Regions from separate parts of the Paenarthrobacter sp. 4246 genome, predicted to be linked through region 1. Evidence: riboswitches for the same ligand, from Rfam matches in the RefSeq annotation. Region 1 holds a riboswitch; each other region holds the start of a gene.
The links. Region 1 has a riboswitch for cyclic di-AMP ahead of ABIE35_RS09050 (NlpC/P60 family protein). Riboswitches for the same ligand answer to the same signal wherever they lie in the genome.
Positions count from the first base shown of each region.

Region 2: it holds a riboswitch for cyclic di-AMP, as region 1 does, so the genes downstream of both, ABIE35_RS15930 (hypothetical protein) here and ABIE35_RS09050 (NlpC/P60 family protein) in region 1, are expected to answer to the same signal.
Region 3: it holds a riboswitch for cyclic di-AMP, as region 1 does, so the genes downstream of both, ABIE35_RS04720 (M23 family metallopeptidase) here and ABIE35_RS09050 (NlpC/P60 family protein) in region 1, are expected to answer to the same signal.

Region 1 is NZ_JBEPOP010000004.1:247,620-251,481, reverse strand. Features, by position in the region: gene ABIE35_RS09060 (NCS2 family permease) at 1-835, opposite strand, end outside; gene ABIE35_RS09055 (copper resistance CopC family protein) at 950-1,594, shown strand; cyclic di-AMP (ydaO/yuaA leader) riboswitch at 1,769-1,937, shown strand; gene ABIE35_RS09050 (NlpC/P60 family protein) at 1,941-2,729, shown strand; gene ABIE35_RS09045 (FAD-binding protein) at 2,839-3,561, opposite strand.
Region 2 is NZ_JBEPOP010000008.1:98,162-102,023, reverse strand. Features, by position in the region: gene ABIE35_RS15945 (alpha/beta fold hydrolase) at 1-10, shown strand, start outside; gene ABIE35_RS15940 (DUF6480 family protein) at 81-353, shown strand; gene ABIE35_RS15935 (ATP-dependent DNA ligase) at 372-1,436, opposite strand; cyclic di-AMP (ydaO/yuaA leader) riboswitch at 1,680-1,824, shown strand; gene ABIE35_RS15930 (hypothetical protein) at 1,827-2,978, shown strand; gene ABIE35_RS15925 (PucR family transcriptional regulator) at 3,162-3,862, opposite strand, start outside.
Region 3 is NZ_JBEPOP010000002.1:432,372-436,233, forward strand. Features, by position in the region: gene ABIE35_RS04715 (C40 family peptidase) at 1-614, opposite strand, end outside; cyclic di-AMP (ydaO/yuaA leader) riboswitch at 619-779, opposite strand; gene ABIE35_RS04720 (M23 family metallopeptidase) at 926-1,756, opposite strand; cyclic di-AMP (ydaO/yuaA leader) riboswitch at 1,761-1,975, opposite strand; gene ABIE35_RS04725 (iron-dependent transcriptional repressor DtxR) at 2,186-2,881, opposite strand; gene serC (phosphoserine transaminase) at 3,175-3,862, shown strand, end outside.

The sequences.
Region 1 (3,862 bases):
ACCCGAGGTGCTCAAAGGCGCCGAACGGATTGGCCTTGCCGATGAGGGACAGGTCCGGAGCGCCCCACTCAGAGAGGGTGGGCGCCACGAGCGACCAGCCGCGTGGGTTGACGTTCTTGCCGTCGAAGCTGGGGCCGATGTGGAGGGTGAATTCCAAAATGGCTGCCAGTGCCGTGGAGACCACGATGCCGATGAGGATGGCGCCGCGGACCTTGCGGACCACCAGCGCAATGGTGAGGATGAGGCCCACTGCGAACACCAAGGTAGGCCAGCCCATGAGCTTGCCGTCCACGCCCAGGCCCAGGGGGACCGTGGTGCCGGCGGCGTCGGGGATTCGGCGCACAAAGCCTGCATTGACCAGGCCGATCAGCGCAATGAAGAGGCCGATGCCCACCACGATCGCCGTTTTCAGGGCTTCCGGCACGGCCTTGAACACGGCAGTACGGAAACCGGTCAGCACCAGGATGAGCATGGTGATGCCGGACAGGACCACCAGGCCCATCATGTCCGGCCAGGTGAGCTCCGGGTGCGAGGCGACCGTGACGGCAACGAAGGCGTTGACGCCCAGTCCGGTTGCAACGGCGAATGGGTGCTTGGCCCACGCACCCATGAGGATGGTCAGTATGCCCGCCACGAAGGCCGTGGTGGCTGCGACGGCCGTGAAGCCGAGGGATGCCCCACTGGAATCCGCCCCGGAGAGAATCAGCGGGTTCAACACCACGATGTAGCTCATGGCGAAGAACGTCGCGAAGCCGCCACGAATTTCCCGCGAGTACGTGGATCCACGTTCAGTAATTTTGAAGTAGCGGTCTACTGCAGAACCTTGCTTAAGCATGAAGGACTCCGGGGATCGGTGGGAGTGTGCCATCAAATCCTATGCGGTCCGGTACGGGCGCTCCGGACGATTCGCCTAGTCTGTAAGGAAGCCAACACTAGGAGAAACCGCCCCATGCGTACCATCCGCCCGCTTCTGGCCGCCGTCGTCGCAGCTCTTGCCTTCGCGTCCGCCTTGCTGTTTTCTGCGGCACCCGCGTCCGCCCACGACGTCGCTGAATCCACGACGCCGGCCAATGGCAGCAGCGTCACGGACGTCCCGGCGTCGGTCTCCATTACGTTCAACAACCGGCCGCTCGCCATCGGCTCGGGCGTGACGGTCACGGCGGGTGGCGAAAACTGGGCCGACGGCCCGGTGGAGATCATCGACAACCAGGCCGTCCAGAAGCTGCGCGAAGGCGCTCCGGCCGGCGAATACACGGTGGTTTGGCGCGTCGTCAGCAGCGATTCGCACCCCATCGAGGGCACCTTTACCTTCACGGCCACCGCAGGAAGCATGACGACCAGCGGCTCGGCGGCAGCCTCTCCGTCCGCTTCGACACCTTCAGCGGCGGTGCCGACGGCGGGAACCGCGGCCCCGGGCACCGCAGCGCCGGGAACCGGTAACAGCGAGCCCGCGGCCGACGCCTCCCAGCCCTTCCCATGGAGCATCGTGGGCCTGGCGGTTGTTGCTGTTGGTCTCGTTATTTTTCTGGCCGTTACCGCCCGAAGGAAACTCGCTGCTTCGAACAACCCTGATGGCGATTCTCCCGCGGAATAACGCGGTTTTCTACGTAGCTGCGAAGATCTCGAAACGGTTACTGCGACACGCCAGGAGCGTACTTCTCGTTACTTAAATGTGACTTCCGCGTGATCATCGCGTACGGTGGTACCTGTGCCTGTTCCACGTAGCGGGCACTTCCGGCCTGATTGCCTAGCTCTGCCGCAGTCCGGAATCCGTTCGCAGACAAACCTTACGGCAGAGACGGGGAACCCATTTTAGGCCGCTTTCGAGCGTGCCTTGGGGTGAAGTCACGATGCTTCCGCTGAACAGCGGGAGATAGTGGCCGGGTGACTCCCATCCGAATCCGACAGCTAACCTCGCAGGCATCGGGAGAGGCTCTTTCATGTCTTCACGCATTCTTCGCGGCCGTCGTAAGGCGGACAGCGTACGTCCTAATCCGTTCATCTCCATCTCCAAGGCAGTTGCCAGCAACGCTTCCGGCGCTGGCCGCCAGGCAGCTGTTATCGCAGCAGCCTCGGGCCTTGTGTTGACCGGCTCCATTGCAGCCCACGCTGCTGAAGCTCCGGTTCAGCGGGATTCCAGCCCGGCGACGGTCGCTGAGACCGTTTCAGCCGACGCTCCCACCCAGGTTGTTACCGCCCTGGCTACGGCTACCGTCAACTTCGAGCGCCCCGCTGTTGCTTCCGTTGCAGCTCCGGTTATCGAGAAGCCTGCACCGGTTGCTCCGGCTCCCGTCGCCAAGAAGGCAGCAGTCACCACTGCCGCCGCAAAGGCTCCTGTTGCCCAGGCTGCTGCTGCCGCTCCGGCCGCTGCTGCTCCCGCTCCTGCGGCTGCTGCTGCCCCGGCCGTTGGTGGCGTCAATGCCGCCATGGTTGCCTCGGCTTACGCCCAGATCGGCATCATGCAGGACTGCACCGCCATGGTGGAGCGCGCACTCGGCTCCGCAGGCATCCCCGTTGGCGACCTCGGTCCCATGCAGTTCATGAACTACGGCAAGGTTGTCAGCTCACCCCAGCCCGGTGACATGATCGTCCAGTCCGGCCACGTCGCCATCTACATCGGCAACGGCCAGGCCATCAGCGGTGGCATCAACGGCAACCAGACGGGCATCCACCCGATCAGCTGGTTGACCGCAACGGGTCCCCTGACCTACGTTCGCGCTGGCGCATAAGCCTCACGCTTCAGTCCAAAGGCCGGTGCCTTCGAAGATTTCGTCTTCGAGGGCACCGGCCTTTGGCGTTAAGTTATGTGCGGAATAGTTCACAGCCAGGTTTGATCTGCTAGGCGGTGGCGATGCCCGGTCCTGCCGGGAGGGCCACCTTGGACGATATGGCCTGGCCTACAGCCTTTGCCTGCCGAAGTACTTCCTTTGGTGTGGGCGTAATCAGCTCGCCGACTCCTACAAGGTGCATCCCGACGGCCCGCATTGCGGCCACCAGGTTCTGGCCGATCGCTATGCCGAGTTCCGCCAGCATTCGGCGCAATTGGCTCTGCGCGCAGCGCGTGACCACAATATGGTCGGCCAGAAGAACACCGTTGGCAGTGTGGACGGCCCACTGGCGGCGGGTGGACTCGAGGGGACCGGAGGCGTGGAGCCCCGTCCTGAGCCCGGCAGTGGTCATGCTGGCGGCCAGTCCATAGCCGATCTGTTGGGAAGGGTCGGAGCCAAGGAAATCGAGGCGGACAGCCCGTGTGGTGCTGCGGACATCCAGGTGATGGCTTGCGGCGTAGTTCCGCAGGTGGCGGAGGATCTCGTTACGCTCCTGCATGGCTGCGGGATCGGCTGCATCGCAGCGTTGGAGCATGCCAGTGTGGACTGACGGGCCGCTTGCGGACAACGTGCCGAACCCGTCCACCACTATGGAGCCCACGCCGTAGCGGCTGAGCTCACTGGCAACTGCCAAGCCGGACAGGCCGGCTCCGATAACCACGGTGGTGGTGCGTTCCGTGGCGGAATCAGGCGTGAGTGACACTGCTTGGTTCCTCCTTGACGTGTGTGCCATTAGGCATCGCATGGGGTCGCGTCCGAGTTCCCCAAGCGGCCGCAATAAATGGCCGGAGTGTGCTGTGGAACACGGTTGCCGGCCATTCGGTGACTCGAACACTACCGAACTTTTTCTGCCATGGATAGCCTCCTGAGTCCGCGTGTTCGCGTTGTTCATCTCCAGCGCAAAATGCGCACCCTGCAACCGAACCCGGACCGTTATACACATAGCCCAAAGTCACCTTGATTCGGCGTTGCCGACCGAGAATAGTGGGCATTGGGAGAAGGAATCTCCAGGTTCCTTCTGCCCCGGCCATTGA
Region 2 (3,862 bases), on a different contig from region 1:
GGCACCTTGAGGAGTCCGCGCGTCCCGGCTAGGCTGGCGGAGCCATCGCATTAGTAAGTTTGCTTACGAAAGGGCTGACCGTGACCACTGGAGATAGCAAGGACGAGCAAGGCTTCGGCGCAACAGGCGCCACCGGCCCATACGGCGCCGCAACGCCCCCGGCCACCGAGAAGGACGACGTCAACGCCGACCCCGAATTGCGCCAGGACGAAGACGAAGACCCTGCGGCATCCGCCAATCCCGATCCCCTCGACGGAAACGTCACGGGCTTGGAACCCGGGGGCGGAGTGCCCCCGGGAGAAACCCCTCCGGCCGAGGGCAGCATGAGCAGCGACCAAGGACACGAAGAGTAAGGAACTGCGGGCGCCACGTTACGGCAGCCTCAGGATCTCCCCAAGATCGTAATCCGCCGGCTCCTCCAACTGGGAGTAAGTGCAGCTCTCCGGTGTGCGGTCCGGCCGCCAGCGCCTGAACTGCGTGGTGTGCCGGAACCGCTCGCCCTCCATGTAGTCGTAGGCCACCTCGATCACCAACTCGGGACGCAGGGGCACAAACGAAAAATCCTTGCCCGCGCTCCACCGGCTTTGGGCGCCGGGCATCCTGGAACCCCCGGCCCCTTCTCCTTGGCTGGCCCACTCGCCCCAGGGGTGCTCGCCGAGTTCCACCTGGTACGGCTCAAGCTCGGCTACCAGGCTTTCCCTGCGGGCCATGGGGAATGAGGCCACCACCCCCACATGCTGGAGCCGACCGGCGTCGTTGTAAAGACCCAACAGCATGGACCCCACAACTTTCGCGGTCTTGTGCCAGCGGAAGCCGGCCACCACGCAGTCCGCGGTGCGTTCGTGCTTGGTCTTGAACATCACGCGCTTGTTGGGTAGATACGTCCCGTCCAAGGGCTTGGACAGCACCCCATCCAGGCCTGCGCCTTCCAACTGCACGAACCATTCCTGCGCACGCTCCAGGTCAGTGACCGCGGGAGTGACGTAAACGGGAGGCTCAGCCTCGGCGAGCGCACGTTCCAGGATGGCGCGGCGTTCCGCGAATGGCCTGCCCATGAGGTCGTCGTCGCCGAGCGCAAGGATGTCGAACGCGATCATGGATGCCGGGGTCTTCTCGGCGAGCATCCGAACCCGGCTGTCCGCGGGGTGGATCCGCTGCTGCAGCACCTCGAACTCCAGCCGGTTGTCCGCGATCAGGACAATCTCGCCGTCGATCACGCACTTGTCCGGAAGGTTCTTCCGCAGCGCCTCCACCAGTTCGGGAAAGTAGCGGGTCATGGGCTTCTCGTTGCGGCTGCCCAGGATGACCTCGTCTCCGTCCTTGAAGACAATGGTCCGGAATCCGTCCCACTTGGGCTCGTAGTGCCCAACATCGGGGATGGCGGGGACGGACTTGGCGAGCATGGGCGAGACGGGTGGCATCACAGGCAGGTCCATAGACAATGTCTACCTGCCGGTGCAGCGCGAAGCTAGTGTTGGGCATGGATATCTTGTCCGTGTTGGCTGCCGTACCACGAACTCCCGGCGCCGGCCCCGAAGCCTAAGCGCTAGGGCTCTCTCATCCGGGGAGGCCTACCGCCCGTTACATTAATGTGACTTTACTTTCCGGCTCATGTACCGTCGTAGGGCGACCCGTATCTCCGCTGGGCCGCTTCCGGAATGACGCCGAGCTCTGCCGCATTCCGGAATCCGCCAGACCCGCGGCAGAGGCGGGGGACCCAAAAGTTCCCGGACTTTCCCAAGTCCTTGGGGTGAAGCCGCTACGGCGGCCGGACGGCCTCGTCCGAACCCGACAGCTAACCTCGAAGGCGTTGAGAGGCAACCACCATGTCCCCAACCATGGATCAGCCGCGCCGCGCCGAGACTGAACGCGAGCGCACCAAGCCAACCGGACGCCGTCGGGCCCAACCCAGCGGATCCCTCTTCAGCGTGCAGGCAGACACTGTTGCCGCACCCGAAACTACAAGCACGACGCCGGAGCCCGCCACTGCGGCCCTTCCCACCGTCGCGACACCCACCACGCGAGCGGCCGCCCGCGCGGCCGAGCGGGAGCGGGCAGCCCAGGCTGTGATCGCGCCTGCCGGGCCGGCGTCGTCCGAGGCCGAGCCGGCAACCGCGGCCATTCCCGTTGTGGAGGCCGCACGGGCTGCAGCTCCGGCCTCCACCACGCCAGGGCCTCCCACCTCGGCCATTCCGATCGTTCAGGCGTCACGTCCTGAGCAGGAGGAAAGCCCCGAGCAGCCGGGAACTCCTCAGCCTGCCGCGTCCGGACCCGCCACCGCTGCCTCCAGATCAGGCAGGGGCGGATCGTCGCTTGGCCGGGAACCCCAGGCGGTCCTGCGGAAAGCTGCATCGGTCAAACACATGAGCCAGCGCATGGCCGTGGTGGCTGGTGCCCTCGGCCTGGTCCTGACAGCCGGTACCTTGGGGCAGGCCCTCGAGCTGCCATTCTTCGGCCAGGAGACCCCTTCCCAGGAAGCCAGCGGCGCCGACCGGAATTCGGGCTCCGCGGCTCCCGCACCCAGCGCCTCCTACTCGAGGGCCTCATCGCCCTCAGCTTCAGCTGCTGCGACGTCGGCAGCCGGCCAACCGGCCACGGTTCCGGAGGCACCAACACCAGTGTCGCCGTCGTCGGTTCCCACCCCGAAAGTTTCCTTGGCGGACCCCGTGTGGGTCCCGTCCGCAGTGCCGTCGACCATCGCCGCGGACCCGGCCACCACCGCCCCCGTCCCCACCCAGCCGGCGCCGGCACCCAGCGAGGTGCCGTCGGACACGATCACCACGCCACCCACAACGCCGACGCCCACAACCACACCGACGGTCACGCCCACGCCGACTCCTACCCCAACGCCGACAGGGACTCCCACGCAGACCACCAAACCCAAGCCCACGGGCAAGCCCAGCGCGGCCACCGCGCCGCAGCCCACCGAGACGGCACTTGAAGAGATCCTGAACGCGGCAAAGGATGCCCTCAAATGAGCACCCGTTTGCCGCGCACCACCACACATGCGGGTTGGCACAGCCGGTACTGCAGCAGCAGTCGAACTGCCACGTTCCGCCGCCGGTTGGGCCGGTGGAGCTGCCAGCGCTTGAAGCGGTCCTAGGGCACCACAGCACAGGAGGCAGGCACCCAATGGGTGCCTGCCTCCTGTGCACTCAAGCTCAGATCCGTGGCCGACCGGCCCAGCGACGGGCTTTCAAGGCAGCATGCAGTTCGACGCGGATCGCTCCACTCAACGGGTCGGCGCCGATGAGCTGGCGGATCCGGCCGAGGCGGTTGTAGATGCTGCTCCTGTGGAGATGAAGTTTGGCGGCGACGTCCTGCACTGAACCATCACTGTCATAGAGGAGCTCCAGGATGGGCAGGAGTTCGCCGTTCTTGTCCTGGTCCTCCAGGGTACGGAAGTGGACGGAACCGGTGTCGTCCCAGCCGCCGGGTGCCAGCAAGCGGTCGAAGAGCTGGTAGACCCCCACGGACCGGCTGTCCACGAGTTCTCCGAGGGGCCGGTCGACGGCCGCAGCCTGCGCCGCAACCTTGGATTGCCGGTACGCCCCCGCGAGCTGCCGGATCACCTGGAACGGCTCACTGATGCCCAGGATCACCCGGTCCACCGCTCTGCCGGAGCGCTTGGCGAGTTCCAGTTGATAGTGGACCAGCACCTGGGCGTGGTCCGCACGGCCACCGGACTCACGGAACAGCACCACCGAATGTGTCTCCGTTCCGGCGCTGAACAACGCAGCGTTGACGCCGATAGTGGACTGCAACGCGGCTGAACGGTGCGTCAGGGTTGCGGCAAGGGGATCGACGTCGGACCTCGCGCCGTCCGCGTCCAGGATGGTCACCAGCTGCCATGGACCCCGGC
Region 3 (3,862 bases), on a different contig from region 1:
ATGACCAGGTCACCGGGGGCAGGAGTGCTGGTGGGCTTCATGGCCGTCCAGGCGTTGACGCGCGGGATGCTGATGCCGGCTTGGGCGTAGACCCACTGGGTGAAGCCGGAGCAGTCCCATCCGTTGGGCGTGGTGCCGCCCCAAACGTAGGGGTGTCCGATTCCGGTGTAGGCGATCGCGGCGAGGCCGGAAGCGGCGGCGCTGGAAGCAGTGTCCTTGGCTTCGGACGACTTCGCCGTCACAGCGCCTGCGGTGGTCTGGTTGCCATTGGCCGCGGTGCGCTGGGTGGTCTGCGAAGCGCGCTGGACAACCTTGGGAGCTTCCTTGGTGGCCACTACAGGGCTTTCGAAGGAAACGGTGGCGGTGGGCTCTGCGGTGACTACCGCAGTGGTGACCATCTGCTGGGTGCTGGAGGCTTCCGACTTGGAAACGTCGGTGTCCGCTGCCTGGGCCGGAAGACCGACACTGAGGACGAGGCCTGAGGCTGCTGCCAGGACGACGGCCTGGCGGCCAACTGTACCGGCGTTGGATGAAACAGCCTTGGAAAGCGTGTTCAAAGGGTTCGTACGAACCGATTCGGCGCGGTGGCGCGCAGGGGTAGTGCGTGATGACACGTAGGTAGCCTCTCCCAATGCCTGCGAGGTGAGCTGTCGGATTCGGATGGGAGTCATCCGGCCACGCTGCTTCAAGGAAGCTTTGCGACTTAACCCCAAGGCCTTCTTGCGAAGACCAGAAGTGGTTCCCCCGCCCCTGCCAGACGATTTATGCGAACGGACCTCGAGTGGTGGCAGAGCTAGGCAATCCACTCAAGTGCACCGGCCCCCTAAAAAGCCGATGCGCTTTGTACGGTACAACAGTTGAACGCGAATGTCACATTCAGGTCACGGGGCGTGTCACGAATGCGAGAGACAACCATCAACTGGACTTAGAGCCAGCCCATGGGGTCAACGACTTCACCGTTGACCTGTACTTCAAAGTGGAGGTGGCAGCCGGTGGAGGCGCCCGTGGTGCCGCTCAGCGCTACAGTGTCGCCGCGGCTGACCGTCTGGCCTACTTTGACGGTGAAGGACGACAGGTGGTTGTACGTGGTCTCAAGGCCGTTGCCGTGGTCTACCACCACGCGGTTGCCTCCGCCGTACTCGTGCCATCCGGCAAAGGTGACTTTGCCACTGGCCGCGGCATGGACGGCGGTGCCGCACTGGGCCACAAAGTCCTGGCCGCGGTGGAAGTCACCGGAACCACCCGTGAGGGGGCTGATGCGGTAGCCGAACGGGGAAGCCGTAGTCAGGGTGTCCAAGGGGCTGGCCATGGTGCCCGTGGACGAGGCGCGCTGGATGCTGTCGGCGGACTGCGCACTGAGCAACTGCTTCAGCTTGCCGTCGGGGTCTGCGGCGGTGGCTACCGCGGCACGGCTGAAGTCGATCTTGGCTGATGCAGCGGCGGAAACCTCGGGCTGGCTGCCACCGGTGACGGCCAGGGCCGACTCGGTCTGGCCGGATTCCGAAGTGGCCATTACCGGGCTGGTGGCCGGCAGACCGACAGTCAGGGCAAGTCCGGTGGCGGCAAGCGCAACTCCGGCCTTTTGCCCTACGCCACTGGCTGCGGCGAAGTCGGCAACCTGGCGCAACGGGCTCTTACGGCGACGCACCTGGCGTTCGGTGTCGCGTGGCCGGATCTCCGATACGACGCGGGCTGGCCGCAGCTCAGCAGCGGGGCCGGACGCGCGGCGGCGGCCCCTGACGTTCTGCGTTGTCAAACTCTATTCCTCTCTAAAAAGCCTGCGAAGTTAGCTGTCGGATTCGGGTCAGAGAGTTCAAAGACCCGGTCCGCACGAAGCGCTCACGGCACACAGGTATCCCAGGAGGGACTTGCGTCAATGGGCACTTCTGCTGCGGACTTCACCCCAAGGCTGCTTCTTTAGACAGCCGCTTGTGGTTCCCCCGCCTCTGCCAGTGGTGGATGGCACACCTGTTCCGCTGGCAGAGCTCGGCTCCGGAACAGGTAACACTTTGGTATCAGCGCTAGTAGATAACTATAGGCGATTAAGGCCCGCAGTAATAAATTCGTTATCAACAGGAACAGGCGTGGCGCGGGCGCCCCTTATCACTAATCCTGAAAAACCGCAGGTCACGCGCGCGCCGGAATCCCAAAAGTGAGATATGACACCGCGTGAAGCGAAGGGGCGTCAGCCGACGGAGACGAAGACGTGCGCAGCCACCTCGGGCGGAAGTTCCAATGCACCCTCAATGCCGGGGACCCGGACGGAGATGTACTCACCTACACGCTCCAATGAGACGGCCGCGCCCGGGCGGATACCGCCCTCGTCCAACTGGGTAAGGAGTTCAGGCTCAACCTGGATGGGCTCCGCAAGGCGGGTGACCGCTACGCGGGAATTCGGCGCGTAGCCGTCCATGGCCTGCAGGAGGTTGACATCGAGGCGGGGGAACGGCTGGCTGGCAAGGCCACCGAGGGCTTCGAGGCCCGGGATGGGGTTGCCATACGGGGATTCGGTGGGGTGCTCCAGGAGTTCGTACAGCCGGCGCTCCACACGCTCGCTCATCACGTGTTCCCAGCGACAGGCTTCGTCGTGGACGTAGGCCCAGTCCAAGCCAATGACATCAGCCAGGAGACGCTCGGCGAGGCGGTGCTTTCGCATCACCTCGGTGGCGCGCTTCCGCCCCACTTCGGTCAGTTCCAGGTGACGGTCGTTGGAAACAATCACCAGACCATCGCGCTCCATGCGTCCGATGGTCTGGGAAACAGTGGGTCCGGAGTGCCGCAGCCGCTCGGCGATGCGGGCCCTGAGAGCCACAATGTTTTCTTCTTCAAGCTCCAAAATGGTCCGAAGATACATCTCAGTGGTATCGATCAGATCCGTCATCCAGCTCAGCTCTCCTCGAACGCAGTTCCTTGCGTAATCTCCACCGTACCGCGTCCCTTGCCGGGTGGACGGTGTGCACCGCCGCCCCATGAACGCCAACCACCAGCCTAGCTTATTTGGAATTACTCTGGATAATTCCGGTCGCATATGGTTCACCGGCGTTCCACGTGGCGGACTATGACGGCCACAGGTTCCTGCGCTTGGGCCGTGTCAGGCAGAATTGGGGGTGTCGAAGGGGCAGTTGCTGCCCCATGCCACCTCCCATCTCTAGCCGACACCCATTGGAGCGCCACGTGAGCGACAACAGCATCACCATTCCCGCCGATCTGCTGCCCAAGGACGGACGCTTCGGCGCAGGACCGTCCAAGGTCCGCCCGGAACAGATCGAGGCCCTGTCTGCCGCGTCGTCCACCATCCTTGGCACGTCCCACCGCCAAGCTCCGGTCAAGAACCTTGTGGGTTCGGTCCGGGAAGGCCTCGGCCAGTTCTTCCGTGCGCCCGAAGGATATGAAGTTGTCCTCGGCGTCGGCGGTTCCACGGCCTTCTGGGATGTCGCTGCATTCGGACTGGTGGAGAAGAAAGCACAGCACCTCTCGTTCGGTGAGTTCGGTTCGAAGTTCGCTGCTGCCACCAACAAGGCGCCTTTCCTTGATGCTTCCTCGATCATCAAGGCCGAGCCTGGCACCCGCCCGGTGTCGGAGGCCGAAGCCGGCGTTGACGTTTACGCCTGGCCCCAGAATGAGACCTCCACGGGTGTAGCCGCTCCGGTCAAGCGGGTCCAGGGGGCCGACGAAGGCTCCTTGATCCTGGTGGACGCCACATCTGCTGCCGGCGGGCTGGATGTCGACGTCGCCGAGTCCGACGTCTACTACTTCGCCCCGCAGAAGAACTTTGCCTCCGACGGTGGTCTCTGGCTGGGCCTCTTCTCCCCCGCCGCACTGGAGCGTGCGGCACGCATCAAGGCCAGCGGCCGCTGGATCC